2 regions of the Vibrio sp. KUL80 genome follow, and region 2 is predicted to be linked to the other one. Evidence: predicted binding sites of a transcription regulator. Region 2 holds the regulator's gene; the other holds the start of a gene.
What was found. Region 2 encodes PurR, which represses purine synthesis genes. Its sites were predicted from a motif close to TNANGNAAACGTTTNCNTNA; they were not measured.

Region 1: purE (5-(carboxyamino)imidazole ribonucleotide mutase) is a predicted target of PurR. The motif match lies at 13,208-13,227, and genes of this name have one in related genera.

What each region holds. Positions count from the first base shown of each region.
Region 1 covers NZ_AP045841.1:3,497,866-3,512,900, reverse strand. The annotation lists gene AC6I8U_RS16390 (YihD family protein) at 1-112, opposite strand, end outside; gene AC6I8U_RS16385 (hypothetical protein) at 229-471, opposite strand; gene AC6I8U_RS16380 (sporulation protein) at 692-1,507, shown strand; gene trhA (PAQR family membrane homeostasis protein TrhA) at 1,577-2,227, shown strand; gene AC6I8U_RS16370 (TrkH family potassium uptake protein) at 2,244-3,689, opposite strand; gene trkA (Trk system potassium transporter TrkA) at 3,699-5,075, opposite strand; gene rsmB (16S rRNA (cytosine(967)-C(5))-methyltransferase RsmB) at 5,178-6,458, opposite strand; gene fmt (methionyl-tRNA formyltransferase) at 6,549-7,496, opposite strand; gene def (peptide deformylase) at 7,529-8,038, opposite strand; gene AC6I8U_RS16345 (LysM peptidoglycan-binding domain-containing protein) at 8,154-9,233, shown strand; gene dprA (DNA-processing protein DprA) at 9,271-10,371, shown strand; gene AC6I8U_RS16335 (DUF494 family protein) at 10,374-10,850, shown strand; gene AC6I8U_RS16330 (DNA topoisomerase family protein) at 10,896-11,474, shown strand; gene AC6I8U_RS16325 (5-(carboxyamino)imidazole ribonucleotide synthase) at 11,525-12,655, opposite strand; gene purE (5-(carboxyamino)imidazole ribonucleotide mutase) at 12,658-13,143, opposite strand; gene tsaC (L-threonylcarbamoyladenylate synthase type 1 TsaC) at 13,327-13,884, shown strand; gene hemF (oxygen-dependent coproporphyrinogen oxidase) at 13,894-14,799, shown strand; gene aroE (shikimate dehydrogenase) at 14,901-15,035, shown strand, end outside.
Region 2 covers NZ_AP045841.1:2,367,997-2,383,031, forward strand. The annotation lists gene AC6I8U_RS10890 (Ig-like domain-containing protein) at 1-1,088, opposite strand, end outside; gene torR (two-component system response regulator TorR) at 1,363-2,073, opposite strand; gene torD (molecular chaperone TorD) at 2,355-3,008, shown strand; gene purR (HTH-type transcriptional repressor PurR) at 3,346-4,350, shown strand; cyclic di-GMP riboswitch class I at 4,530-4,618, shown strand; gene AC6I8U_RS10910 (TfoX/Sxy family DNA transformation protein) at 4,736-5,326, shown strand; gene AC6I8U_RS10915 (TVP38/TMEM64 family protein) at 5,445-6,128, shown strand; gene AC6I8U_RS10920 (putative signal transducing protein) at 6,129-6,461, shown strand; gene AC6I8U_RS10925 (alpha/beta fold hydrolase) at 6,442-7,239, opposite strand; gene glgA (glycogen synthase GlgA) at 7,389-8,846, opposite strand; gene glgC (glucose-1-phosphate adenylyltransferase) at 8,848-10,065, opposite strand; gene bioD (dethiobiotin synthase) at 10,625-11,302, opposite strand; gene bioC (malonyl-ACP O-methyltransferase BioC) at 11,299-12,102, opposite strand; gene AC6I8U_RS10950 (8-amino-7-oxononanoate synthase) at 12,103-13,257, opposite strand; gene bioB (biotin synthase BioB) at 13,241-14,293, opposite strand; gene bioA (adenosylmethionine--8-amino-7-oxononanoate transaminase) at 14,414-15,035, shown strand, end outside.

The DNA.
Region 1 (15,035 bases), 1.1 Mb from region 2:
AGCCCGCTTCATTAGCAAGCTTCACTAGGAATTCCAACAAGTTAAGATCAGAATCTTTTTGCCATTCAGGGTGAATGAGCTCGATTAGTTCGTTGACGCGGTGACACTTCATAACTTTCTCCACAAAATTTATAGGTATTTTTGAGTAAAAGTATCAAAGTTCATTGAGAATACCAATATGTGGTGAAATGGAAGGCAAAAAAAAGCGCAGACAGACTGCGCTTTTTATTAAGCTGCTTTAACAACGCGTGTTGGCGTTGATGTCATTCGGACACCTTGCTCAACCAGGGTCATTGAAGGAGCGACTTTTTTCGCGACAGGAGCAGAGACAAAACCACTGCGACGACGCATTGACGCACTGCGATGTACTGAGTGCGAGAACCTGACGGGTGTTGGGCGCATATTGTTGTAACCTAACAAGTCAGGCAATTCCGTTGCCAAATAGTTGGCCTGACTACTTATGAGAAACACTGAATAGACTCCCAATGTCGCTCTTTTTTGACTAATGCCACTCCAAATAAGTAATCAGGAATTACGGTGTGCATGCACACCACGCATAGAATAGCAGTAAGCTTTGGTATGTTCGATAGATCCCATAAAAAAAGTGGTTAATTTTTCTTCACTGACTCTGTGCGCATATCGTTTGTTTTCTCGGCAGATTTACGATACAACACTAACAGTGTCTTTGGTTATAAAGGGAAGTAAGTATGTCTTTTTCAAAAAAACCTTAGCAAGTTTTGGGATAGGGGCGGCCAAAGTTGACTCTGTCCTGCATCAAGAGTTTCTCCACCCAGGGGAAACGGCAAAAATGACCATTCATGTGTATGGTGGTAAAACGGCGCAAACGGTGGATAACATCAAGCTTAAACTGTGTTGTCGCTATATTGATGAAGTGGCTCAAAACCAAAACGACAACAGTAACCACCATGGCGTCCCTAAAAAGAAAGTCTCCAAGACCTACGAGTTGCAATCGTGGACACTTCCATACGCCTTTACCATCGAGCCCGGGGAAACCCGTGACTTTGATGTCGAGCTAGATGTGCCTTGGAACACGCCCGTGACGATTGGTGATTCTCGAGTCTGGTTGGAAACCGGTTTGGATATCGCTATGGCGGCGGACCCTCAAGACAAAGACATGCTGACCGTTCGTCCCGATCCTTTGATTGATGGCATCTTCGTCGCACTTGAAGACCAAGGGCTGCGCATTCGTCAGGTTGAATGCGAGGCAGCTAAGGGCTTTGCGATGCCCTTTGTTCAAGAGTTTGAGTTTGTGCCAACCACGGGTCCTTACCACGGGCGCTGGCGTGAACTCGAGATCATCGCCTATCGAAGTGAAGATGAGCTCAAGCTGTGGTTTGAGATTGACCGCAATAAAGAGGGAGTGAAAGGTATGCTCTCTAGCTTGATTGGTCTAGGTCAACTGAAACGAGAATTGACACTGCCAAGTTCCCTGTCAGGTGAAGAGGCTGGACAACAAGTGCTCGATTATCTAGAGCAAACCACCTAAGTTTGAGCTAACACATGTTCGCTGAATGTGGCATACTCTGATTTTCTGGCGAAAATGAGAGTATGCTCAATGTCGACGATCACTTCTAATTACAGTCTACGTGAAGAGTGGGCAAACAGTGTTACCCACGGCATTGGCGTTATCCTTTCTATTATCGGATTGATAATGCTGCTGCAGCGATCGCTGGCAGCAGGTGCCGACGTCATGACCATCACCAGCATGAGCTTATATGGTGGTAGCATGATTACCTTATTTCTCGCCTCAACGCTGTATCACTCCATCCCAAACCCAAGCAGTAAGCGCTGGCTCAAGACCTTTGATCATTGCGCCATTTTCTTGCTTATCGCCGGCAGCTACACCCCATTTATGCTTGTCAGCCTGAGGACGCCTCTCGCGGTGGGATTGATGATCGTGATTTGGGCGTTGGCCGTGATAGGCATCATTATGAAGCTGTTCTTCGTGTATCGATTTAAGCGCGCATCATTGATTACTTATTTGGTGATGGGATGGCTGTCGCTGATCGTGATTTACCAGCTTGCCAAACATCTCGACCCATCCGGTTTGATTCTTCTGGCTGCTGGTGGCGCGATTTACACGCTCGGTGTGGTGTTCTACGCCAATAAGCGCATTCCTTACAATCATGCTATTTGGCATCTATTTGTGCTCGGTGGCGCGGCGTGTCACTTCTTCGCCGTCTATTGGTACGTAGAGCCTATTTAGCGCTCCGTCAAAATGCTTAGCGGCGCCAGAACGCAGGGAAGAACAATACGATTAGGGTTAGGATTTCTAGGCGTCCCATCAGCATGCCAAAGCTGAGTAACCACTTAGCGGCATCCGGTAGAGGGGCAAAGTTTCCTGTTGGACCAATTACCGATCCCATTCCAGGACCCACGTTGGCAACGGCCGTTATCGCGCCAGAGATACTAGTCACTGGATCCAGTCCCATGGCACTGAGTGCGCCCGCCAGCACGATAATGGTCACAAAGAACATCAACCCAAAGGCGACAACCGAACGGACGATGTCGTCGTTTACTGGCCTTTGATTGTATCGTTGAACAAACACGCCTGAAGGATGGATAAGCTTCATCATCTGCTTGTGAAGCAGAGTCACCGCAATCTGAAAACGAAAGATTTTGATACCACCGGATGTCGAGCCTGAGCAGGCACCGACCATCATCATAAAGGCAAAGACCACGGATGGGAGCGGTCCCCAAGCGGTGAAATCTTCCAGTCCAAATCCAGTAGTGGTGACGACAGAGACGATATTGAACATGGATACGCGGAAGGCATCGGTGAGTGCATAGCCATCTTCAATAAACAGCCAAAGCGCAACAACGGTGCTAGAGACTAGAAATAGATAACCGAAGCCTCGTACCTGAGCATCATTCAAAAGCACCCTAGGATCTCGTTTAGACAGTGCAGCAACAAAAAGCAGAAATGGCAGACCACCCAAAAACATAAACACGGTACCGACCCAATGTGAGCCCTGTGAGAAATGATTCATTGAGCCGTCAGAGGTTGAGTATCCTCCGGTGGACAGGGTGGTAAAGGAGTGGTTGATGGCATCAAAAAGGTTCATACCAGTGGCGAGATAACCAAGCAGACACAGCCCAGTCAGCACTAAATACACCACAACGATGTTTTTCGCGACAGTCTTGGTGCGTGGGCTGCTCTTATCGGACCAATCGGAAGACTCGGTTTGGAACAGCCTCATACCACCCACGTTGAGCATGGGGAGCACCGCCACCGCCATAACGATAAAGCCAATGCCGCCAAGCCATTGCAAGATGGACCGCCACAGCAAAATACTCGGTGCCATATTGTCTAGGCCACTGAGTACGGTAGAGCCTGTTGTCGTGATACCTGACATGGTTTCGAAATAGGCATCGGTAAAGCTGATGTGGTTGATGAAAACAAAGGGCAACGCCGCGAAAGCGCTGGCAATGGTCCACACTAAACTGGTGATCAAGAACATATCTCGAACACCAAGCTTAAAGTGTTTGGTTCGGCCTATGGATAGACACAAGAATGCCGCAACATGGGTGATGATGACCGCTAGACCAAAATCGAGGAAGCCATCAGTACCCGTAAAGAAGGCGACCAATGTCGGTACGTACATGAACAGGGCGAGTTTAGAGAGCACTAACCCTATTACGAACGAGACCGGGCGGGCGTTAACCATAAAATTGCCTTACAAGAAGAACGCGCTCGGCTGGAACAATGCCTCAACGTCAGGCACGTATTTCTTATCAACCAAGAACATCACCACGTGGTCGTCCTGTTCGATAATGGTTCGGTCATGGGCAATCAATACCTCTTCACCGCGCACAATGGCGCCAATGGTGGTACCTGGTGGTAGTTTGATATCGCCGATAGCTTTGCCAACTACTTTGGAGGTGGTTTCGTCACCATGTGCAACGGCTTCGATGGCCTCGGCAGCGCCGCGACGCAGTGACGAAACGTTAACGATGTCAGCGCGGCGAACGTGTGTAAGTAGCGCTGAAATCGTGGCTTGTTGCGGTGAAATCGCCACATCGATGGTACCGCCTTGCACCAAGTCCACGTAGGCACCACGCTGGATCAGTACCATCACCTTCTTAGCGCCCATTTTCTTCGCCAGCATGGCTGACATGATGTTGGTTTCATCTTCGTTGGTGAGGGCAATAAACACATCGACTTGATCGATGTTTTCTTCGGCAAGCAGCTCTTGGTCAGCGGCATCACCGCAGAATACGATGGTGTTTTCCAATTCTTCTGAGAGTTTTTCAGCGCGCTGATAGCTGCGTTCAATCAGTTTAACGCTGTAGGTTTGCTCCAGACGTTTAGCGAGGCTGGCACCGATATTACCACCACCCACAATCATGATACGGCGATACGGCTTTTCCAGACGCTGTAGCTCACTCATGACCGAGCGTATGTGGTTACTTGCCGCGACAAAGAATACTTCGTCATCAGCTTCAATGATGGTGGTACCCTGAGGACGAATAGGGCGCCCTTGACGGAATATTGCTGCTACGCGGGTGTCAATGTGTGGCATGTGCTCACGCAATGTAGACAGCGCATTACCAACCAACGGGCCGCCGTAGTAAGCTTTAACCGCGACCAAACTAACTCGCTCGTCGGCAAAACTGACTACTTGCAATGCACCTGGGTATTGGATCAGTCGTTCGATGTAGCTGGTAACGAGCTCTTCTGGCGCGATAAGGTGGTCAACAGGGATAGCACCCGAGTTAAACAGGCTCTCTTTTTCGATCAGGTACTCACGAGAGCGAATACGTGCCACGCGGTTTGGTGTATTGAAGAGCGAGAACGCGACCTGACAGGCTGCCATGTTGGTTTCGTCCATGTTGGTCACCGCGACCAACATGTCAGCATCTTGTGCGCCGGCCTCTCTTAAAACGTCTGGGTGACAGGCGTAACCATTCACCACGCGCAAATCATACTTATCTTGCAGCTCTCTTAGGCGGTCGCTGTCGCGGTCGACGATAGTAATATCGTTGTTTTCACCAACGAGGTTCTCCGCTAGGGTGCCACCAACTTGACCAGCTCCAAGAATGATGATTTTCATAACATTTCGCTCTTCTGTTTTTTATAAACTCATTACGCCAATAGCATAGCCATCAATAAGTTAGCATGCTATTGATTTTTAAGTTCACTATCTAATAGTCGATTACTGCGTCTTTTGTAGAACAGCGTAATAGAAGCCATCCATATCGTGCTCACCCGGAAGAATCTGACGTCCAGGGTTCTCTTTATCTGAGCCGATAAGCTTGGCATTTGCCGTACGAGCCAAGAAAGCAATCACTTGGTCTCTGTTTTCTTGCGGCGTGATAGAGCATGTCGCATAAACCAAGGTACCGCCTACTTTCAATTGCTGCCACATAGCATCAAAGATTTCGCGTTGTAACTCAGCGAGTGCTTCAATGTCGTCAGCGCGGCGCAGCCATTTAATGTCGGGGTGGCGGCGAATAACGCCTGTTGCCGAACATGGTGCATCCAATAAGATGCGATCGAACTGCTCGCCTTGCCACCACTCTTGTGGCGTTCTTGCATCTCCACAGACGACCTTCGCCTGAAGATTCAGACGTTTTAGGTTGTCATGAACGCGCTTAAGACGAGTTTCGTCACAATCAATCGCGACAACCTGACTCTCTTTGGTGCGCTCTAGGATATGTGCAGTCTTGCCGCCTGGCGCTGCGCAGCAGTCTAGGATCAGCTCGCCATCTTGTGGCTGTAGATAGTTAATCGATAGCTGTGCCGCCGCATCTTGAACTGAGACCCAACCCTTCTCAAAACCTGGTAACTTGGTCACATCGCAAGGCGCGGCCAATTTTAGGGCATCTTGCGCTTCTGGGTGAGAGGTGGAATCTATGCCTTCATTTTTGAGAAGTGCCTGATAGTCATCACGAGGTAGGTGCTGGTGGTTCACGCGCAGCCACATAGGCGCCTTCATGTTGTTGGCTTCAACAATGCTCTCCCACTGCTCTGGGTAGCTTTGTTGCAGCAGCTTCAGCAGCCAACTTGGATGACCATACTTACCTGCGTTGTGGCTTACCGATTTTTGGTCTAGCTCTTCTTGATTGCGCTGGTAGTTACGCAGTACCGCATTAATCAAGCCGCGCAGTCTTGGGCCTTTGAGCGCTTTGGTTGCTTCCACTGTCTCACCAACCGCGGCGTGCGCAGGAATACGCATATGACCGATTTGGTAGAGTCCGACCAAAATCAAATGATGAAATACGCGCTGTTTGCCTTTTAGGGGTTTATCCATTAATTCGGAGGCGACAGATTCAAGACGAGGCAAGATTCGAAGTGCACCAAAGCAGATCTCTTGTAGCAGTGCTTGGTCGCGAGGTTTCACCTGCTGCTGACCCAATGGAAGAGCACTCGATAGCGATTGGCCTTTATCAACCACTTGGAAAAGGATATTAGCCGCGACAGCGCGAACGTTCATGTTAGTTACCTAAAATTGTGTTGCTATGAAAACAAACTAGGGCCCGTACTGGTCAGTACTGGCCCTAAATATCGTACGCGGTAGGTATCGTTATCCTAGGATACTACCGACTTCAAACCAGCTAGCTTTGGAATTAAGAACATCACTCACAGACATGGCTTTTTTGCCTGGGATCTGAATCTGCTCCAGAACCAAGGTGTCTTTGCCTGTTGCGACGTAAACTCCTGTTTTATCAGCCTTAAGAATAGTCCCCGGTGTGGCGTCTGTCGCATTCGCTTCAACGCGCGATTGCCAAACCTTGATGTTGTTCTCTTCAACAGAGAAGAAACTCATTGGCCACGGGTTAAATGCACGAATGCAGCGCTCAATAAACGCGGCATCTTGAGACCAATCAATCTTAGCTTCGTCTTTGCTCAGCTTACTGGCGTAATTGGCTTGCTCATCGTCCTGTTTTACTGGAGTGGCATTGCCTGACGCGATATCGCCAAGACAATCAACCAAAGCTTCTGGGCCCAACTCGGCGAGCTTATCGTACATAGTCGCGCTGGTGTCGGTGGCTTCAATCGGAAGCGTTGCGATCTTTAGCATGTCGCCAGTATCAAGACCGATATCCATCTGCATGATGGTAACACCAGTTTCTGCATCACCCGCCCAAATAGAGCGTTGAATCGGCGCGGCACCGCGCCAGCGAGGCAAGATCGAACCATGCACGTTGATACAACCAAGCTTGGGTGTATCTAGAACAGCTTGAGGAAGCAGAAGACCGTACGCCACGACAACCATGATGTCAGCGTTAAGATCTTTTAGCTCTTGCTTTGCCTCATCAGATTTAAAATTGACGGGCTGATAAACCGGGATGTCATGCTCAAGCGCAATGTTTTTAACAGGACTTGCGGTGAGTTTTTTACCACGACCTGCTGGGCGATCTGGCTGGGTATAAACAGCAACAACCTCGTGCTCCGAAGACAATAACGCCGCCAGGTGACGGGCGGCGAAGTCTGGAGTACCGGCAAACACAATACGTAATGATTGGCTCACACTGACCTCTCTTAACTTAAATTCTTATTCGATTACTGCTTAGCGTTAAAGCGCTTAATTTTTTCAAGCTTGTCTTTAATACGCTTGCGCTTTAGAGGGGATAGGTAATCAACAAACAGTTTACCCTCTAGGTGGTCAAGCTCATGTTGAACACAGATAGCCAGTAGATCGTCCGCATCGAAAGTGAACTCTTCACCGTCGCGGTTTAGCGCTTTTACGGTGACTTCAGCTGCGCGAGGCACCAATGCGCGGGCGCCAGGAACCGATAGACAGCCTTCTTCGATGCCGTCTTCACCTCGTTTTTCAGTGATTTCTGGGTTGATCAGAACCATAGGCTCGTCGCGAGTATCTGAAATATCAATCACAACAATTCGCTGATGAACGTCAACTTGGGTTGCTGCCAGACCGATACCTTCTTCGTCGTACATGGTTTCAATCATGTCGTCGACGATTTTTTGGATTTCCGGCGTTACCGCTTCAACGGGCTTTGCTACCGTTCTTAGGCGATCATCCGGGAAAGTTAATACTTGTAATACAGACATATACACTCAAAATGTTGAACTGTGCCGAATAGGCTTGGACTTCGTTGGTTCAATTCTAGACATTTTCCAACCTAAATGACAGCATCCCTTGAAACAAAGCGAAGGATTGCGGTGTATGAAGCAGGGAAATGTGCTGTTATTGAGGGGTTACATTGTTGTCGTCACGCTCGTTTTAGGTTTTCCCTCCCTCGCTGATAATTCACTCACCTTAAAAGACCAAGCCCCTTCACTCTACCAAGTGAAAAAGGGCGACACGCTCTGGGCTATTTCCAGCCTTTATCTGCACTCTCCGTGGCGCTGGCCTGAACTCTGGGGCAAGAATCGACATATCCATAATCCACACCTTATTTATCCTGGTGATCGATTGTCGCTGAGCTGGGTCGATGGCCAGCCAAGATTGACTCGTAAAAAACTTGAGAAGCTATCGCCGAGTATTCAAATCGCTAGCAAAGCACCGATCGCTGCAATTAACGCGATAACGCAAGCTCGCTATACACGCACAGAAGGATTGGTCTTAAGTAGTGAGCTGCGAGATTTTCCCAAAGTGATTGGCTCCAGCAACGGGCTAAAGTATGTCACCGCGCAAGATGATGTTTATATCAACTATCAAGGTAATGAGACCGATTGGGCCATTTACCGCGTAAGCCAAACATTCTCTGCATTGCAACCAGAGTACAGTATGCAGCAGGTTAGGATGGTGGCAGTCGCGAAGACTAAATCACAGAGTGCTGACATCACAACGCTTGAGATTGAAAGGCTCATTCATGAAGTTAAACAGCAGGATGTGGTGATTCCTCTGTCGTCGATTCAAACGCCTGAACACCTCCAATCTTTCGAACCTCACGCCGGAATACCCGTCGATGGACTTGCTATTGTTGGCATGATGGAAGCCACCCATTATGCGGTTCGAGGTCAGGCGGTGGTACTTAATCACGGGTTTGTGTCTGGTATTGAGCAAGGGAGTAGCTACACACTGGTGAGACCGGCACAGGCGTTTCAGTTCGCTCAAGGGGAGCACGGATTGACTGACACCTACCAAGAAGGGCTATCACAACAATTACCGACGATAGAAATTGGGCATCTTGTGGTGATTCGCAGCTATCCGTTTTTCAGTATCGCTCTCATTACCGAGGCCAGTGAGCCCATTACTCGCCAAACTATCGTGGCCAATCCTGATAAAACACCGACCAGTTAATGGACCATGCTATCGATGAAAGGTATGGATGAATGCTATGGATGATAATACAAGAGTCGCTTGGCTTCGCCTTTCCCTGTGTCCGGGAATTGGTCCCGTCACGTTTTATAAGCTGCTAGCCGTTGATGACCCACGCAACATTGTGGAGTCAGATGAACAAACCTTATCTGCGATAGGGCTCAAGCCAAATCAAGTGAGCTTTATTCGGCGTAAGTCAGTTGAGCTTGCATATAAAGCGATGGAATGGAGCAGTGGTGCTGACAACCACATCTTAACCCATCAAGATGAGCACTATCCGCCATTATTGCGTGAGTCTAAGGGCTGTCCTCCTATTCTTTATGTCCAAGGCGATGTGAGTGTGTTGTCCGAGCAGCAGATCGCCATGGTAGGCAGCCGAAATGCCAGTACAGGCGGGCTCGAGACTGCGCGCAGCTTTGCGGCTGAGTTTGTTCGATATGGCTATTGTGTAACAAGCGGTCTGGCACTCGGAATTGATGGCCATGCTCATCAGGGAGCACTAGATGCATGCGGGAAAACCATAGCGGTATTGGGCTCAGGGCTAGGCTCTATTTATCCAGCCCGCCACCGTTCCCTCGCGCAAAGGGTTGCTCAGCACGGAGCCTTGGTGAGTGAACACCTTCCGTGGATAAAGCCGAGAGCCGAGTACTTTCCGAGACGAAATAGAATTGTCAGCGGGTTATCGCTCGGTGTTGTGGTGGTGGAAGCGGCAGAAAAAAGTGGCTCACTGATAACCGCAAAATATGCAGCGGAGCAAGGACGTGAAGTTTTTGCTATTCCCGGTTCCATTCGCCATGCCTATCACTCGGGGTGTCATTCATTAATACGAGCCGGTGCCTGTCTCGTACAAAATGTTGAAGATGTATTGTGTGAAATAGAATCTCTGTCTAACTGGTCTAAAAAAGTACAACCAACACTTTTTGACCAAGTTATTGATAAAGAAGAATTGCCATTTGCAGATCTGTTGGCTAACGTAGGAATAGAGGCAACGCCGGTTGATATTTTGGCGCAAAAGACCCATATTCCTGTTCAAGAGGTCATGCAACAGCTTTTAGAGCTCGAATTATCGGGTCATGTTGTTGCTGTAAACGGTGGTTATATTCTTAAGGGGAGAGGCTAGCTATGATGATGGACATACTGATGTACCTGTTCGAAACCTACGTGCATAGCGATGCAGATCTGCAGGTAGACCAAGACGAACTTGAGGATGAGCTGTTAAGAGCAGGCTTTAAGCAAAAAGATATCTACAAGGCACTCGAATGGCTTGAGGATCTAGCTGAGCTGCAAAACACCGACAATCACTCCGCCATTGCGATGAGTGCCGCGACCTCGACACGGATCTACACCGCTCAAGAAATGACGCGCATGGATGTGAAAAGTCGTGGACTATTGATGTTCCTAGAACAGATTGGTGTACTGACCACAGAAACTCGTGAAATGGTTATCGACCGTGTAATGGGACTGGAAACCAACGACTTTGAGCTCGATGACCTGAAATGGATCATTTTAATGGTTTTGTTCAATGTTCCAGGCAACGAAAACGCGTACACTCTCATGGAAGAACTCATCTACACCGCTGAACGAGGTGTGGTGCATTAATCCTCCCAGCCCAATCAATTGGGTTGCTTGCGTTAAGAGAACACCATGAGTGGTAAAATCGACAATCAACTTTTCTCGGCTCATGAGCATGCACTGGATCATGAGCCGTGTCCTCAATGTGACGCTGGTAAGCTGATCCTTAAAAATGGCAAACACGGCCCTTTTCTAGGTTGCGATCAGTACCCTAGTTGCGATTACATTAAACCCTTGCATCAAAATGATGGTCATATCATCAAAGAGTTAGGTGTAGCGTGCCCTGACTGTGGCTCAGAGCTACTGTTGCGCCAAGGACGATTTGGGATGTTTATCGGCTGCAGTAACTACCCAGAATGTCATTTCATTCAATCACCTAACAAGCAAGAAGAGCCAGAGCAGCCAACGCAAGCGTCGGTCTCCTGCCCAGAATGTGCGAAAGGCGCGCTGACAGAGAGAAAGTCTCGCTTCGGCAAGGCCTTTTATGCCTGTGATCAGTATCCGAAGTGTAAGTTCGCAGTTAATCACCCTCCAGTCGAGGGGTACTGTCAATATTGTGGTTTTGAGTTGCTGGTAGAAAAGAAGCGGGCATCGGGTACGGTGCTCGAGTGCGCTTCAAGGCGCTGCCATAAAGTGCAAGCAAGCGAATAACAAAACGGCTCCCAATGGGAGCCGTTTTAAATTCTAGAGTACAACCAAGCTTAAAGTGCTTCAGCGGCAGGTTTAAGTGCAGGAAATGCCGTCTCATCTAGGAGTTCAGACAACGCAAGCAGCTGTGCTTTTAACGCGGCTTTGTCGTCTGCAGTCACATTAATGTGACCCATCTTGCGACCAGCGCGTTTGTCTTTACCATACCAGTGCACGTGACAGCCAGTCAGAGCATGCACGGCTTCTGGCAGGGTATCTTCACCTAAAATGTTTACCATTGATGTCGCGCGAATGGCTTGTGTCGAGCCCAGCGGCATATCGCATACTGCGCGCAGGTGGTTTTCGAACTGACAGGTATCAGCACCTTGCTGAGTCCAGTGCCCAGAGTTGTGCACGCGAGGAGCGATCTCGTTGACAAGCAATTGACCATTGACATCGAAAAATTCAAGCGCGAGTACACCCACATAGTTCAGAGACTCCGCAACAGCGGTAAACATTTGCGCCGCTTGTGCTTGAAGTTCAGGTTCATCAATCGCAGTAGATAGTGTCAATACGCCATTGGTGTGCACATTTTCCGCCAGTGGATAGATAGCAATCTCACCTTGTTTGTTGCGAGCACCAACCAATGAGACTTCGCGTTGGAAAGGAACGAATTCCTCGGCAACAATGGCTTGGCTGTCTGATTCAGCAATGCACTGTGCCATTTCGGTCCAGATAGCATCGACGTCATCAAGCGTTTTCAATCGCCACTGGCCTTTACCATCGTATCCGCCTAAAGCGCTTTTGAGCACCATTGGAAGACCAACATGCTCAATGGCCGCGTCGAAATCATCACGTGTGTTGATGACAGCGTATTTAGCGTTCTTCACTCCGGCATTGTCGAGAAGTGCTTTCTCTATGCGACGGTCACCACCGGCTTTGATGGCCTCTGTCGAAGGTAGGAACTTGCCACTCTTCTCACAGATTGCGAGCACGTCATGTGGAATATGTTCGAACTCAGCGGTAATCACATCAGCTTGAGCGATCGCCTGCTCTAGACCGTTACCCAAAACTTCAAGTGTTAGTGGGTGAACGATATTCTCGCTACGCACGTCAAACGCGGAGATTTGAATATTCAATGGAGCGCCAGCCAGTGACATCATACGTGCCAGTTGTCCGGCCCCTAGAACCAGTACATGTTTCATTGTTAGTCCTCAGAAGGATCTGGGTTAGCAAGTACGGTTTCTGTTTGTTGGCTGCGGAACGCTTCAACTTTTTCCATCACGGCATTATCGTGAACACCAATGATTTGCGCTGCTAGGATACCGGCATTTGCTGCACCTGCTTCACCAATTGCCAGTGTGCCAACCGCAATGCCTTTTGGCATTTGCACGATAGACAGTAATGAATCCATGCCCTTTAAGGCACGGCTTTGAACTGGAACGCCTAATACAGGAACGCTTGTGAATGCTGCAGCCATGCCCGGAAGGTGTGCAGCACCGCCTGCGCCGGCGATGATAACTGAGATGCCACGCTCTTTAGCAGAGGTCGCGTAGTCAGCGAGTAGTTGCGGTGTACGGTGAGCAGAAACAACCTTGGTTTCATAATCCACACCAAACTGATCCAGCATTTCTGCTGCAAGTTTCATGGTTGGCCAATCTGATTTTGAACCCATAATAATGCCGACTTTCATCCGAAGCTCCTTCAAGGCGTGTGCAAATGGACTAATTTGCGCGCATTATACGAGGATTTTTTTCTTAGGAAAACGTTTGCGTGGGTGAATTTTGTGTTTTTTTCTGGATTCTCACTCGGCTTTTGAGCATAGTGCCGTTGAAATGTAAAATAATTGTTTAGCTTTTAATAAAAGGAAGTCTCGGTGGATAATTTTCAAACCACAGTTGCGGCGCTTCAATCCGGTGAAGTAATTGCTTATCCAACGGAAGGCGTGTTCGGTGTTGGGTGCGATCCAGATGATACTAAGGCGATTGAAAAGCTGCTGGCTGTTAAAGAGCGTCCGGTAGAGAAGGGTCTTATCCTCATCGCGGCCAACTTTGAACAGCTGCGTCCCTATATAGATGAAACACAACTAACGCAGCAACAACTTGAGAGTGTTCAACAGACCTGGCCAGGGCCTTATACCTGGATCATGCCAGCCAGCTCGCGAGTCTCTTCTTGGTTAAGCGGTGCTTTTGATACTATTGCGGTGCGTGTGACCGACCATCAACTGGTGCAAAAACTGTGCTTGGCCTACGGCAAGCCGATTACATCAACCAGTGCTAACCTTTCCGGCATGCCATCATGCATGACGACAGAAGAAGTGAAAGATCAGCTCGGTGACCGATTAGCGGCTATTCTCGAGGGTGAAACGGGCGGTCGAAACAAGCCTAGTGAAATCCGCGATGCGCGCACCTTAAAAGTACTACGACAAGGCTAAGGAGACCCTGTGCAGCAAGTCGATAAACATCAAGTCAAAGCGTTTTTACTTCAGCTTCAAGACGATATCTGCCAAAAACTCGAGCAACAAGATGGTGTTGCTGTCTTTCAACAAGATGAGTGGCAACGTGAACAAGGTGGCGGTGGTCGCAGCCGAGTGATGAAAGACGGCCACGTGTTTGAGCAAGGCGGCGTGAACTTCTCACACGTGTTTGGTGACAAGATGCCCGCTTCCGCAACGGCTCATCGACCAGAGTTAGCCGGGCGTAAGTTTGAAGCGATGGGGGTTTCGTTAGTTATTCACCCTAAAAACCCTTATATCCCTACCTCACATGCCAATGTGCGCTTTTTTATTGCAGAAAAAGAGGGGGAAGATCCGATTTGGTGGTTTGGTGGAGGCTTTGACCTGACACCGTTTTATCCGTTCGAAGAGGATTGCCAGCACTGGCATGATACCGCTAAGCAAATCTGTCAGCCATTTGGTGAAGACGTCTATGCAGAGCATAAAAAATGGTGTGATGATTACTTCTTCTTGCCACATCGAAATGAAACTCGCGGTGTAGGTGGCTTATTCTTTGATGATCTCAATCAGTGGGGATTTGAACGCTCATTTGCCTACATGCAGGCGGTAGGTAATGGGTATACCGATGCTTACTTGCCTATAGTCGAGAAGCGCAAAGATGAGTCTTACGGTGAACGCGAGCGTAATTTCCAACTGTATCGTCGCGGACGCTATGTAGAGTTTAACCTTGTTTATGATCGTGGGACGCTGTTTGGCTTGCAAAGTGGCGGCCGTACAGAGTCCATTCTGATGTCGATGCCTCCATTGGCTCGTTGGGAATACAGTTACCAACCCGAAGAGGGAAGTGCCGAGGCGAAACTGTACAGCGACTATCTAAAACCTAGAGAGTGGTAGTCGAGCGGATAGCCACAGTTCAACTTGGCGAATGTGTGTCGAAATGATAGTGTCGAGCTATACCTTTCGGCACCCATTAGGCAAGGACAGTAGGCACAGACATGAGCAAGCCCGATCAGTACGTTGTATTTGGTAACCCCATTTCACAAAGTAAGTCACCGTATATTCATACACTTTTCGCACGACAAACCTCGCAAAACCTAGAGTATGGTCGCCAAGAGCCAGAACCTGAAGGC
Region 2 (15,035 bases):
CCTAGCAGAACTGTTTCGCCTTCTACCGGTGAAATAAGTTCAATATTTGGTGCCGTCGCACAGGCACCTTGACCACTCCAGGCGTCTTGCCAGTACTGTCCAACGCCAGGCTCATAAGCCCATGCAGAGTCAGATGAACACCAGCCGCCAACAAGACATTGATAGAGCTCGCCATTGTTGACCACATTCTGCCCGGTTGCGTAGCCACTGCCAGCAATATAGGTTGTCGCACCTGAGCATTTGCCTCCTGCCGACGCTGTGGCTTCAACCGTGATAACTTGCGACTGGGACGTCGCGCCTTTATCGTCTGCCGCAACGGCTTGTATCGTATAGCTGCCTGCAGCAGGTGATATCCAATCCATGACCCAAGGTGCTGCGGTCACAGACTTTTCTAGTGCACCATTGACACTAAATTCAACCTTGCTAATGGAACCATCCGAGTCTGAGGGCTCTGCGGTAAACTGGACACTATCTCCTACCGAAACTTGAGTCTTCGAACTGGTCAAGGTAACAACAGGTGGTTGATTAGATGCGTCTACGACTGAAAATGTCTGAGTTAATTGAATAGACGCACCTTTATCATCAATGGCGGTAACTACCAACTCATAGTTGCCACTTTCAGTCAGCCAAGTTACTTGGTAAGGAGGGCTCGATAGCACTGCCAGTTGCGCCCCTTGCAGCTCAAATATCACCTCTCGAACTTCCCCATCACTGTCTTCGGCCAATGCAGAGAAGGTGACTTGGTTTCCTGAGGCTAACTGTGCGTTGGAGGCTGGAGATGTAATCGTCACAGAGGGAGCAGCGTTTGTGCCACCAGCATCACAGGCCCCTATTAGTGACCATTCTTGATAAGGTTCGGAGTGGTTAACAGGGTTAGCGTTAAGGTTCCACCAGTTCGCTTGGTACGCCGATGATTGCCATTGAACTTGAGCGCCACCGTTGTAGCTTGTGCCGTCGTCCCAAAAAGGCAAACTGTCACACTGTACTGCCAAGCTTGGTGCAGAAAACAGTAAACTCGAGGTAAGCATCAGCGACAAATTCACTGACCGTTTAAATATTGGAATAGAGCCTAATTGTAGCTTGGTCATGGAAAATCCTTTTGTTGAACCAAAGAATGTCGTTGCCAATCAATGCTGCCCAATCGAGGCAGTTCAACGGAAACGACGCCACTATCAAACTAGCTCAGGTTTATAGAGTCTTTTTCCGACTCAGAAAGCACCGACTTCTCACGCGAGTCAGTTAACAAAAATAGTTACAAGTTGCATATACAACGCCCAGGTATCTCTACATTGCTCCCATAAAAAAGCTCCAGCTATCAAAGAGACAACTGGAGCATTTTCTATCACTACACGCTAGCCGACTTTAATCACCAGCAAACATGTAGCCCTCGCCATGGACAGTGATAAATATCTGTGGATTCTTTGGATCGGATTCCATCTTGGCACGCATGCGACGGATAAGAACATCAATGGTTCTATCGTTTGGCGCATCAACTCGATGACTGATCATATTGAGGATACGCTCACGGCTCAGAACTTGATTTGGATACGTTGAGAGTGCAACTAACAATTCATATTCAGCCTTGGTCAGTTTCACAGGGTCGCCATTATTCGTCAGTGAACGACGCTGCTTATCAAACGTCCATTCACCAAAGTGAACCACATGCTCGTTTTGCACTGACTCTTCAAGTACTGGCTGTTTGCGCGCTAGTGAAATACGCCACAATAGGTTTTTTACTCGCACTAACAGTTCGCGTAGCTCAAACGGCTTAGTGACATAGTCGTCTGCACCCATCTCGAGGCCCACGATGCGGTCGATACTATCAGTGCGACCGGTTACTAAAATAATTCCAATGTCTGACTGACTTCTTAACTCTCTTGTTAGCATCAAACCATCTTCACCAGGCAGGTTAATGTCTAGCATGACGAGATCGATACTGGATTCTTCCAGCACCTGACGCATCGTCTGACCATCTTCAGCTTCGCTAACCAAGTAGCCTTCATTTTCGAAGTAGCCAGCCAGTTTACTGCGAGTGACTACGTCATCTTCTACAACCAAAACGTGATATTTCATCTGTGGTTTCTCAATCTTGTCATGACAAGGACATTCTATTCATAAACATTCACAATTCTAGTCTACATCCCCTCATAGGCATGGAAACCTTACTATTTTTTGATTCAAAACAACCAAAACGATTGCGTCTCATATGCAACGAATACTCGTGTTAACTTACCCTTAAAGAAATTAATTTTTGTCTTATTTTTTCATAAGTTAACTCAATTTTTCACACAACAAGTTATTGCTATTCATCTTTATTGGCTAAAATAGGGTTATCATTTTTGGAGATTATTCAAATGCAAGAAATCAAAGCATTTAATGAGCAACGCGCAGAAATCTATTGGTGGCTTTCAAGCCTATTCGCTGCCGAGCTCACTGATGATGAACTCAACAAATACCACAGCCCTGAAATTCGCTCTTTCTTATCTGGCTTAGGAGAAAACCCTTCCCTAAAAGAACCCATTCAGGTCTTTACAGAGTCCTTGAACCGCCTTCAAGTCAGAGAAGACGCACAATTAGAGCTTTCTGCCGATTTTTGCGATCTATTTTTAAAGTCGGACAAGCACGGCGCATTGCCTTATGCCTCTATGTATATTGGTAAGTCTGGTCTTTTAAATGATCAACCTGCACAGGATATGGCTGACCTGTTAGCTAAGCACAGTGTGGCAGTGAATAAGGACTTAAATGAGCCAGCGGATCACCTCGCGATCGAGCTAGATTTTCTAGGCAACTTAATCATTCGCTCCAATGAGCTTGAAGCGGAGGCACATATGAACGATGCGCTGCACGAGCAAGCAGAGTTCATCAAGAACTACTTGATGACATGGCTACCTCAGTTTGTTGCGAAATGCCAAACTCACGACGAGTTTGGGTTTTATGCCGCTGCCGCTAAACTACTCGAAGCATTCTGCCAACTTGACTACACCTACCTAGAGGGTGAGCAAGGCTAGCCAACCTTAAAGCGCAAATCATTTGCATCACATCTGTGAGAATTAATTTGCGCTTTAGTTATAAATTTATTGGATAAGTCATTGCCAGCGCCCAAACCTAAGTCTACAATCCGCCGTTTAAATGCAAATGCCATTGGCATTCAACGCGGACTTGTGTCCAAAAATACCTGTTGAAATCTACGCTCTGAGCTTTTTTCGCCGCGGCTTGCATGCAACTTTCGGTTTTCGCAGCCAAATACTATGTTTACAACAACATAGCGTTATAAATTTGCAAAGACCACTATACTTGAAGCGGTACCAACGTTAATTATCAAGCCGCGACTAATAGGATATCACTATGGCAACTATTAAAGATGTCGCCCGCCTTGCAGGCGTTTCAACGACCACAGTATCCCACGTTATTAATAAGACTCGCTTTGTTGCTGAAGCAACTCAAGAAAAAGTGATGGCGGCGGTCGACGAACTCAACTACGCACCAAGCGCCGTTGCACGTAGCTTAAAATGTAACTCAACGAAAACCATTGGTATGTTAGTGACTCAGTCCACTAACCTGTTCTTTTCTGAGGTTATCGATGGTGTTGAGAGCTACTGCTACCGCCAAGGCTACACGCTGATCCTATGTAACACTGGTGGCGTGTATGAAAAGCAACGCGATTACATTCGCATGCTGGCAGAGAAACGCGTGGATGGCATCCTCGTGATGTGCTCTGATCTTACCGAAGAGCTGCTAGAGATGCTTGAGCGTCACGCCGACATTCCTAAAGTTATCATGGACTGGGGCCCAGAAAGCTCACAAGCGGACAAGATCATCGATAACTCTGAAGAAGGCGGTTATCTGGCAACGAAGTTCCTGATCGAAAAAGGTCACACGGATATTGCCTGCCTGAGTGGCCATCTAGAAAAAGCCGTGTGCCAAGAGCGTATCATCGGTTACAAACGTGCCCTTGCTGAGGCAGGTATCGAGATGAAAGATGATCGTATTCTTGAAGGCAACTTCGAATGCGATACAGCCGTTATCGCAGCTAACCGCATCGCAGCAATGGAAGACCGACCTACCGCTATCTTCTGTTTCAACGACACAATGGCGTTTGGCTTAATGAGTCGCCTGCAACAACTGGGTGTGCGCGTACCTGAGGACATCTCTGTCATTGGATACGATAATATTGAGCTAGCTGAGTACTTCTCGCCACCACTAACGACGGTTCACCAACCAAAACGTCGTGTAGGTAAAAACGCGTTTGAGATTCTATTAGAACGAATCAAAGATAAAGGTCATGAAAAGCGCATTTTCGAAATGCACCCAGAGATTGTTGAACGCGACTCTGTCAAAAACCTTACATAATGCTGACAAAAGTGCCTTTCTAGGCACTTTTTTTTGAACTTCATTCAAATTTTCACCTTTCAATTGTTAGTTTTTTACGCACCCACAGGCACAAATAATCCGTCATTATTTGAACCAAGATCACACTTCTAAAAATGAGTAATGATAGGATTATGTTGTTTTCATTTATTCTATGCATGTCACGCACAGGGCAAACCATCTGAAAGGGTGGGACGCAAAGCCTCCGGCCTAAACCAATTTTTAATTGATAGGTAGCGGGGTTGCCGATGGCAAGGGGAGAAGGCTCAGTTATGGCATATGCCTAACAGAGCTCTGACACCTGATTGCTATACTCTCGGACCTGATTCTGGTGACACAATCAATAACACCGAGAAAAGAATAAAGCATGGATAATCCTATACTAAAAAATTCAATGCAATTATTCGCTCAGCTTGGAAGAGTAAAGTCTCGCTCCATGTTTGGGGGATTTGGCATCTTCGTAGATGATACGATGTTTGCCTTAGCAGTGAATAACAAATTACATATCAGAACTAACCGTCAGACCGTATCCACCTTCAAAAAACTGGGTTACAAGCCTTATGTTTATAAAAAGCGTGGATTTCCCGTTGTTACTAAGTACTTCGCGTTACCTGAAGACTGTTGGCAAGATCAAGAAGGTATTCTCGATCACGCTAAACAGGCACTCGAGTTCGCGAAAACTGAGAAAGAGCAACAATCCGAAGCGAAACCTAATCGCCTGAAAGACCTTCCTAATCTTCGCCTTGCCACTGAGCGTATGCTCAAAAAAGCAGGCATTGAATCAGTGGTTGAACTTCAGGATCATGGTTCGGTTGAGGCTTTCAAGGCCATTCAGAGAACCCATTCAAGTACCGTAGGTTTAGAGCTTTTATGGGCTCTTGAAGGTGCGATAAATGGTACTCATTGGTCTGTGATTCCTCAGACTAAAAGAGATGAACTGGCTCGCTTAATTAATTAAGCTACGGTAATCTCAAGAAAAAATCAGCCTTATGGCTGATTTTTTTGTATTAGCTGAAAGGAAAAACATACTCATCCTTTCTACTACACTAATACTGAGTCATCAAAAGGATATCGTCATGAGCAAGAAGCTGATACTAGGATTGGTTTTGGTTGCTGTCGTCATTTACTTAGGCATCAACTTTGGTCAACACCTCACACTAGAAAACGCAAAAGCACAACAAGTCGCACTGAGTGAATACATCAATGAGAACTTCGTGGCTGCTGCCCTCACCTATTTCTTCGCTTACATAGCGATTACTGCATTCTCTGTTCCAGGCGCTGCCGTGGTTACCTTACTTGGCGCCGCATTGTTCGGCTTCTGGACAAGTCTACTGCTCGTTTCATTTGCTAGTACCATAGGCGCTACATTGGCATTCTTGAGCAGTCGCTTCCTACTTCGCGATTGGGTACAAAGTAAGTTCGGTTCGAAACTTGAGACGATCAATAAAGGTGTCGAAAAAGACGGTGCTTTCTATCTATTTTCTCTAAGACTCATTCCTGTGTTCCCATTTTTCTTGATTAACTTATTGATGGGTCTCACGCCAATTCGAGTCTCTAAGTATTACTTGGTGAGTCAACTGGGCATGCTGCCAGGAACTGCAGTATACCTCAATGCAGGTACCCAGCTAGCGAACATTGACAGTCTATCAGGCATTGTTTCCCCTACCGTGTTGGCATCGTTTGCCCTACTCGGTTTGTTCCCACTTATTGCCAAATGGATTATGGGGAAAATCTCTCGCTCACCACAGGTACAGGAATAGATGAAGATATTTGTAGGCAATAACCCACCAGAAACACATATTGTCCAACAGCAGTTGATGGCTGAAGGTATAGAGTGTGAAGTACGAGGCGAAGGTGTTTTTGGGTTACGAGGGGAAGTACCGTTTGACGAAAGTTCTCTACCCTACGTTTGGCTTTTCAACAAAGAGCAAGAAATGATGGCACGAGCTGTCATTCAAGATTGGCAAAATCAGGCTGAGAAAAGCGGTAACATGCCGTGGGTATGTTCCGCTTGCCACGAGACTAACGAAGCGCAATTTGGCGTCTGCTGGAACTGTCAGACGCCACAAACGGCTACGATGCCACAGACTTAATGAAATCTATTGAGTGCTTATTGAACTCTTCTGGACGCTCAACATTGCACACATGACCACAATCTTTGATCTCTAATAGACGGCTGGACTTATGTTCAGCCACCATCTCTTTGACTGGCTTAATAAACATATAGTCTTTATCACCCATCAAATACAAAGTCGGAATCGGCAACTCTCGGTCTTTAAAGTAGCGGTTGAGAGGGTTTACTTCTGTCGTTAGACGATACCAGCGCTTAAACTCTTTTTGGCACAGCTTCTTCGCCTCTCGGACGAATAACAATCGTGACTCTTTTTGGCCTTTTTGCGGCATGACAATGTACGCGAACAAGCTGTAAAGCCACATATAAGGGATAATGTGCTTACTCCAGTTGCCAATTTTCACCAGAATTTGCGAGCGAGTATTAAAGCGAGTGACCGCACCGCCTAAGACCATGGAACGAACTCGGGAGTGTGCCAACTCGGCAATGTTGCGCACAATAATCGTTCCCAAAGACATACCGACAAAGTGGGCTGACTGAATCTTAAGGTGATCAAGTACTTTAACGATATCCATCGTCACCTCTTTAAAGGTGTACTTGTTCGACATAATGTCTTTAAGGAGTTGATTTGACTTACCGTGACCGCGAAGATCAATAAACAGCAGGTTAAAGTGCTCTCGGTAAGCACGAATCTGTTTAAACCATATGTTTGAGCTTCCACCTGCCCCATGTACGAATACCACCCACTCATTACTCGTTGGGTGCTGATAAGTTTTATGGAATAGCAAGCTCTCTGACATAGTTCTCAAGTTTCGTGATGTATGTGGGCGTTACGTTACCATAATTCGCCGTTTTACGGACAAAAACTCACAGGAATTTTGGTAAAAATGATTTACAAGTGTAGTCGATTATAAAAAAAGCGGCATAACGCCGCTTTTCAATTTTTGCTCTAGTTTGCCTCGAGCGCCAGGTCGTACATCTTAACGTACTCTTTGGCTGACTCAGTCCAACTGAAGTCTTTTCGCATTGAGCGAAGCTGCATTTCATGCATCTGCTCAGGGTGTTGCAGATAGAATAGCAGTGCGCGTTGCAGGACAATTAACAAAGCATCATGGCAAGGCTCAACAAAACCAAAGCCAGTGGCATTGTTAGGGTCATCATCAAAATCAATAACCGTGTCTTTCAAACCGCCGACTTTACGCACAATTGGTAACGTACCATAAGCCATACTATAAATTTGGTTCAAACCACACGCTTCAAACTCAGAAGGCATAAGGAAGAAATCTGAACCAGCTTCTACCAGATGAGCAAAGCGATTGCTGTAAGCTTCGACAAACGCCAACTTATCTGAGAACTCTTCCGCCAGATCATTAAGATGAGAAGCAATTTGCGGCTCACCTGTACCAATAATGACGACTTGCACGTCATTCTTTAGGAACTTATCCAAAATAGGAAGGATGTAGTGAAAACCTTTTTGGTGCGTCAAACGACAAACCATGCCAATCATCGGCACTTCACGCTCTGGTAGGCCGAGCTCTTTTTGTAGCGCCGTTTTTGATGCGAGTTTACCCGCTAGCATGCTTTCTAAGTCATCGTCGTAATGCTCAGGCAAATACTCATCGTGGCTTGGGTTCCACTCTGAGTAATCGCATCCATTAACGATGCCATGGAGATCTTTGGCACGATGAACGAAATCATCAACCAAGCCATGTGAGCCTAACGGTGTCACCAGCTCAGCGGCATAGTTCGGGCTCACTGCATTGATCTTATCTGCAAAAGCAATACCCGCTCGCAATGTACTTACCCAGCCGTCACCGTACTGTAGAAACTCCATTCCAGAGAGATGAAGCTCAGGAATAATCTCTAACTGACTGTAAGAGAAAATCCCTTTGAAAATCGCGTTGTGTACTGTCAGTACTGACTTAGTACCATGAAAACGCTCATCTTCAGCGTAACGAGTCTTAAGTAAGAATGGGATAAGGCCTGTGTGCCAATCATTCGCGTGAACAATTGCAGGCTTAATGCCCAGCTTTGGTAACACATCCAGACTGGCGGCTGCGAAAAATCCAAAACGCTCGCCATTATCAGCGTACGCTCGGTTGTGTTCTGCATACAGTTCTGGACGGTCAAAGTAACGGTCACATTCAATGACGTAGACTTCGACACCATCGAGATGGGTTTTCTTGACTTGATAAGGTGTATGAGGCCAATGCTCTAGCTCAGTGGCTAGCACGAACTCATACTGATCCTTATTTGGTAGTTTTTGGTAGCCTGGCAGAGTGATGGCTACGTCCTTGCCAAGTTCTTGCAGAGCTTTCGGCAGAGCCTTGGCAACATCTGCCAAGCCTCCACTTTTAATAAGTCCCTGAACTTCTGAAACTGGAAACCATACGTCTATGTTTCTCATTCTAGAATCCAACTTTTGTCCCTTTTTTGATGACAACGATGCCACCTGGAGACACATGGAAACGCTTCGCGTCGAGTTCTAGATCTTCACCGATCACAGTTCCAGGGGCAATTTCAACATTCTTGTCAATGATTGCGCGCTTGATTGTACAGCCTGCACCAATCTTAACATCACCTAGAATAACAGATTCACTCACAATAGAACCAGCAGCAATGTTACTTCTGAATCCTAGTACTGATTTAAAGATTGACGATCCACGTACGTAACTACCACCAGCAATTAAGCTATCGGTAACTTTGATCTTTTCGTGCTCAGCATCCACAAAGGTGGCAGGTGGCAACGGTGGGTAATACGTATGCAGTGGCCATTTTCGGTTGTACAGTGAGAACTCTGGGTCTTCATGAAGCAGATCCATGTGAGCCGCCCAGTACGAGTCAATAGTACCTACATCACGCCAGTACGTTGTATCCTTCTCGCCGCTGATTTTATTGGTAGAGAAATCATAAACATAAACGCCACCTTCAGGGAACATCTTAGGAATAATGTCTTTACCAAAATCGTGGCTCGAGTTTTCATTCTCAGCATCAAGACGGAGCTCTTTGCATAAGCTTTCTGCTTCAAAGATGTAGTTACCCATAGACACAAGCGCCATGTCAGGGTGACCAGGAATCGATTTCGGGTTCTCTGGTTTCTCTTCAAAACCAATCATTTTACCGTTTTCGTCGACCTCGATAACACCAAACTCTGATGCTTCTGCCAACGGCATACGCAGCGCAGAAACCGTAAGTTTCGCCTCACTACGTTTGTGGAAGTCTAACATCTGACGGATATCCATCTTGTAGATATGGTCAGAACCAAAGATACAAACATGCTCAGGGTTAGCAAGTTCGACAAAGCGAACGTTTTGGTAGATAGCATCAGCGGTGCCTTCGTACCAACGTTTACCGTCGCGCATCTGAGCTGGGATTGGGTCAATAAATCGGTCAGTGATGCCCGTCAGGTTCCAACCTTTGCGCATATGCTGATACAGGGATTGAGATTTAAATTGGGTAAGAACGTAAATTCGCATCAAGTCCGCATTAATAAAATTATTAAGTGCGAAGTCTATAAGGCGATAGCTTCCTCCAAAAGGGACTGCAGGCTTACTGCGAGATTCCGTAAGAGGACGTAGGCGAGAACCTTCGCCTCCAGCAAGGATCATTCCTAAAACACCAGCCATTGATTACTCCGTTTTTATTACAGCTTTCCATGTTGCTAGACACTAAATGTATTTATTTGGGGGGTATCTAGCTTCGTTATTAACGGATGACAATGTCGATAACTACACCGAACATTCAAACGTTGAATCTTGTATATAAGTCGTTTGAGAGGCTCTATTTTGTTTATTTTTCAGCCTCAAATGTTCCATAACTTTCGTATGGTTTTTCTCTAAATTATCGTTTTGAAACGAGATTACAATGCATGATCACTCAATATTAAGCATTGAACCCAATTGCATTTAAACTCGTGTTGCTGATCACAGAATGCCATACCGAGATTACCCATTCAACACATATAGTTAACATTAAATTCACCAAACTGACAGAATTCATAAAACTCGAAGTAAATCAGACACGTAAAGTGATACGACCAGTTATTTGGAACAAAAAGTGTTTCATTTGGTTAAAAATGCAACCGGAGTTCATAAATTCTGTATGAGAGAAAAACAAAAAGCCTCTTGCGCGATAATTCACCACAAGAGGCTTTTTTAATTTGGCGTGTTTTGTGTTACGAAAGGGTTAACTAATTACATCAAGGTTAATGTACTTGCCTAGGTCTCGTTTCTTGCAGCCTGGGACGTAAGGCACCTCACCAAGCTTTGGAGCGTCTATCGCGCCTTCCAGCATTTCGATGATCTCAGCGTAATGCTCGACGCCCGGATTGACGCGGTTAGCTACCCAACCAACAAGCTCAAGACCATCTGCCTTAATCGCTTCGGCCGTCAACATCGCATGACTCAAACAACCAAGCTTAATACCCACGACGAGAACGACAGGTAACTTTTCTTGTTTCACCCAAGTAGAAAGGCAATCATCTTTTGATACTGGTACTCGCCAACCACCTGCGCCTTCGACCAATACAAAATCACTGTTCTGTTTGTGTTGCTCAAGTAAATTGGAGAGAACGTCGTATTTGAGCTCTACGTTGTCCGCTATTGCCGCGATATGAGGTGACGCAGGCAAAGATAACGCATACGGGTTAACGAGATCATAATCAACTTCCTGGTTTGCTGCTGCTTGCAAATGCAATGCGTCCGAGTTACGCCAACCTTCGGGAGTTTTCTCACTGCCTGCAGCTACAGGCTTATAACCTATGGTCTTTTTTCCTTGTGCACCAACAGCACTTAATATCGCTTTTGATACAACGGTTTTCCCAACTTCAGTATCCGTACCTGCAATAAATAGTGCTTTCATCATAATGCAACTGACCCTAAACAAATTTGATAACTGGCTGGTAGTAAGCCGTTCTGGTTTTCGTACCTCTTGTATTCCAGCTCGAGCTTCTTCAATGAGCGTCGGCTGGTACACCCTTTGGAACGACCTTCTACATGAGTCGCACCAATTCCTTTTAGGTCTTTCATCAAACCAAAAGCAGTCTCATACCACATAACTATTTTCGGCAAGTCTAGTTGATGGTCGATGCACTCAGATTGCGCTAACGCAATTTTTACCTGATTGAGCGAGGTAAAGTCGTTGACATGTTGATATGCATCAATTTTGCTCCACGACCGCTTTAGCTCCTCCAGTGAGCCATCGAGCAAGGTAGAAAAATGCACTCTACCGCCGGGTTTTGTCACGCGCTTCATTTCTACTAGCGGCACGGCTAAGTCATTGCACCACTGCAGCGCTAAGCTCGATATCACAATATCAAACGTACTGTTTTCAAATGGAAGAGCCTCAGCATCTGCGACTTGATAGCTGACATTTTCACTACCACAGCGACTTTTCGCTACACTGAGCATCTCGCTCGATAAGTCCGCGCACACCACCTTGGCTCCCCGCGCTAATAGGACTTGCGAACAATAACCCGTACCGCAACCTAAATCGAGAATGCGATGGCCTTTTAAATCACTGGGTAATAACGCCAATAAACGGTCTGCGACTCGGCGCTGCAGCTCAGCATGTTGGTCGTACTGTTTTGCAGCCCGGCCAAACGATTCTGATATTGCTACCTTATTGGTCTGATGATCCGTGAGATTTGCTAATACCTCAGACATTTAGCATCCCTCCGAATGTCGTTTTAAACTGGTGGCTAGCTGCTCTACAGCCTCAATGTCATGTGCCGCGGATAATGTAATTCGCAGTCGCGCCGATCCTTTAGGTACCGTAGGTGGGCGAATGGCTGTCGTCCAAATCTGGTCTTGCTTCAATGCATTGCACAGCCTAAGCACATGCTCCTCACCGCCAACAAGCCACGGTTTTATCGGCGTTTGAGTTGAGATATAACCAGGAGCACTCTGCAGTATTTCGTCATACACAGCGCCCAACTCGCTGAGCTTTTCTCTGCGCCAATGTTGGGTTTGAGTCATCTCGATCGCTTTCGTGATTGCCACAGCATGAGCCGCAGAAAACGCGGTTGAATAGACATAGTGGCGGGCAAATTGGGTAAGATACTCTTTCATCTCTTTGGAGCACAAGATAGCGGCCCCATTAAGTCCAAACGCTTTTCCAAACGTCACCACGAGAATATCCACGCGCTGAGCTGTGCAGCCTATCGCGCCATTTCCCTGCTCACCGATCACACCAAGACCATGAGCATCATCGATCATAGATAGAGCACCCGCTTGTTGGCACGCAGAAATAAAAGTGTCTAGATCGGCGATATCACCATCCATGCTAAACACGCTCTCAGTAACCGCCATCGTTGGCTTGTCCGTCTGTAGCAGAGTTGCAAGGTGGTCATTATCGCAGTGGCGGTAGCGCTTCATGTCAGCATCACAAAGCGCTCCTGCTTCCATCAGTGATGCATGGTTTAGCCGGTCTTGAATCAGTAAGTCACCCTTTTTGAGCAGCGCGAAGACAGCGGCTTGATTGGCCGCAAACCCTGAAGAGAAAAACAGAGCGCCCTCATAGCCAAGCCACTCCGTCAGAGCTAACTCTAAGCTGTGGTGTTGGTTGGAGTAGCCAGTCACTAGAGGAGACGCTCCACTACCCACTCCAAGTTCACTGACCGCTCGCTGATAGCAGGATCTAAGCTCATCACTCGATGCCAAACCAAGGTAATCATTGGAAGAGAAGTTATGAAAACGTTGACCATTGTTTTGGAAAACCGGTTGATTTCCCCCTTCCAACGTCTGCACAGAGCGAAAAAGATCGTTCTGCTTTCTATCATCGAGTGCTTGGCGGATTCGTTTGTTAAACGCTAGCGTCATAAAACATATCGTCTTTCGTCGGGCGCGCTGCCACTCGGCTGACCACCTGATCTAAAAGATCGTTTTCATGCACCTCATCCGGTTTTTGCGAGGTTTCTTCTCGGTTGATGCCGAGTTTCTTAAACAGCTGAAGATCTTTATCTTCATCCGGGTTAGGTGTGGTGAGAAGCTTACAGCCATAGAACACTGAGTTAGCACCGGCCATGAAACACAGCGCCTGCATTTGTTCGTTCATATTCTCGCGTCCGGCAGACAGTCGCACCGCAGATTTAGGCATCATGATTCGAGCGATGGCAATTAGGCGGATAAAATCAAAAGGCTCAACATCATCAACCTCTTCTAGTGGTGTGCCTTTAACTTTGACAAGCATATTGATAGGCACACTCTCAGGCTGAACTGGGAGGTTAGCAAGCTCCATCAACAAGCCGGCTCGGTCGTTAGCACTTTCACCCATACCAATAATGCCACCTGAGCAGATTTTCATGCCTGCGTCACGAACATGGCTCAATGTATCCAGCCTATCTTGGTAAGTACGGGTGGTAATGATATTGCCGTAGAACTCTGGAGAGGTATCAAGGTTGTGGTTGTAGTAATCAAGACCTGCATCTGCAAGGTGTGTTGCTTGCTCAGGCGTTAGCATACCAAGCGTCATGCAGGTCTCTAACCCCATCTCTTTAACACCCTTAATCATGTCAGTCAGCAAAGGCATATCGCGCTCTTTTGGGTTCTTCCATGCAGCACCCATACAGAAACGTGTTGAACCTGCATTCTTGGCTTTTTGAGCCGCATCTAGAACGCGCTCGACTTCCATCAGACGCTCTGCTTCAACGTCCGTTTTGTAGCGCGCACTCTGTGGGCAGTACTTACAATCTTCAGGGCAGGCACCCGTTTTGATAGATAACAGGGTGCTAACTTGAACATGGTTGGTTTGCTGATGTTGGCGGTGTACGGTTTGCGCCTCGAACAATAGATCCATAAAAGGCTTGTTCATCAGCTCTTGCACTTCGGCATGCGTCCAATCGTGTCGTACTTCCACAGTTAATTCCTTTGCTCTCATTGTTTTTAGTCTTGGCTAGTGTACCGACAAGCGATACACTGTCAACACCGACCACAAGCACAAGTTTACACTTGTTTATTTTTTGAGCGATTACATTTCATGGATTTAGACTTCGACCGAAAACACATCTGGCATCCCTACACTTCTACTCTCAACCCGCTTAGCTGCTATCCTTTAGTCTCTGCAAAAGGTGTCCACCTAACTCTCGAAAACGGCTCAGAGCTGGTGGATGGCATGTCATCATGGTGGTCTACCATCCATGGGTACAACCACCCTAAGCTGAACGAGGCACTCCAATCCCAGAGTGAAAAAATGTCTCATGTTATGTTCGGTGGCATCACCCACCAGCCAGCGATTGATGTGAGCAAAAAGCTGCTTGAGTTAGCGCCAAGCAATATGGAGCATATTTTTCTCGCCGATTCAGGCTCAGTGGCGGTTGAAGTCTCGTTAAAAATGGCGCTGCAATACTGGCATGCTCGTGGGGAGCGTCGACCTAAGTTTCTAACGTTGAGCCACGGCTATCATGGCGATACCTTTGCGGCAATGTCAGTGACTGACCCAAACAACTCGATGCACAGTCTTTACAAGGGCTTTTTGCCAGAGCATATCTTCGCGGCATCACCAAAGGTAGGCTTTTGGGATGAGTGGAATGAAAGTGACATCGATGACTTCAAAAGTAAGATTGCAGCCCATCATTCAGAGGTTGCTGCCGTGATCCTCG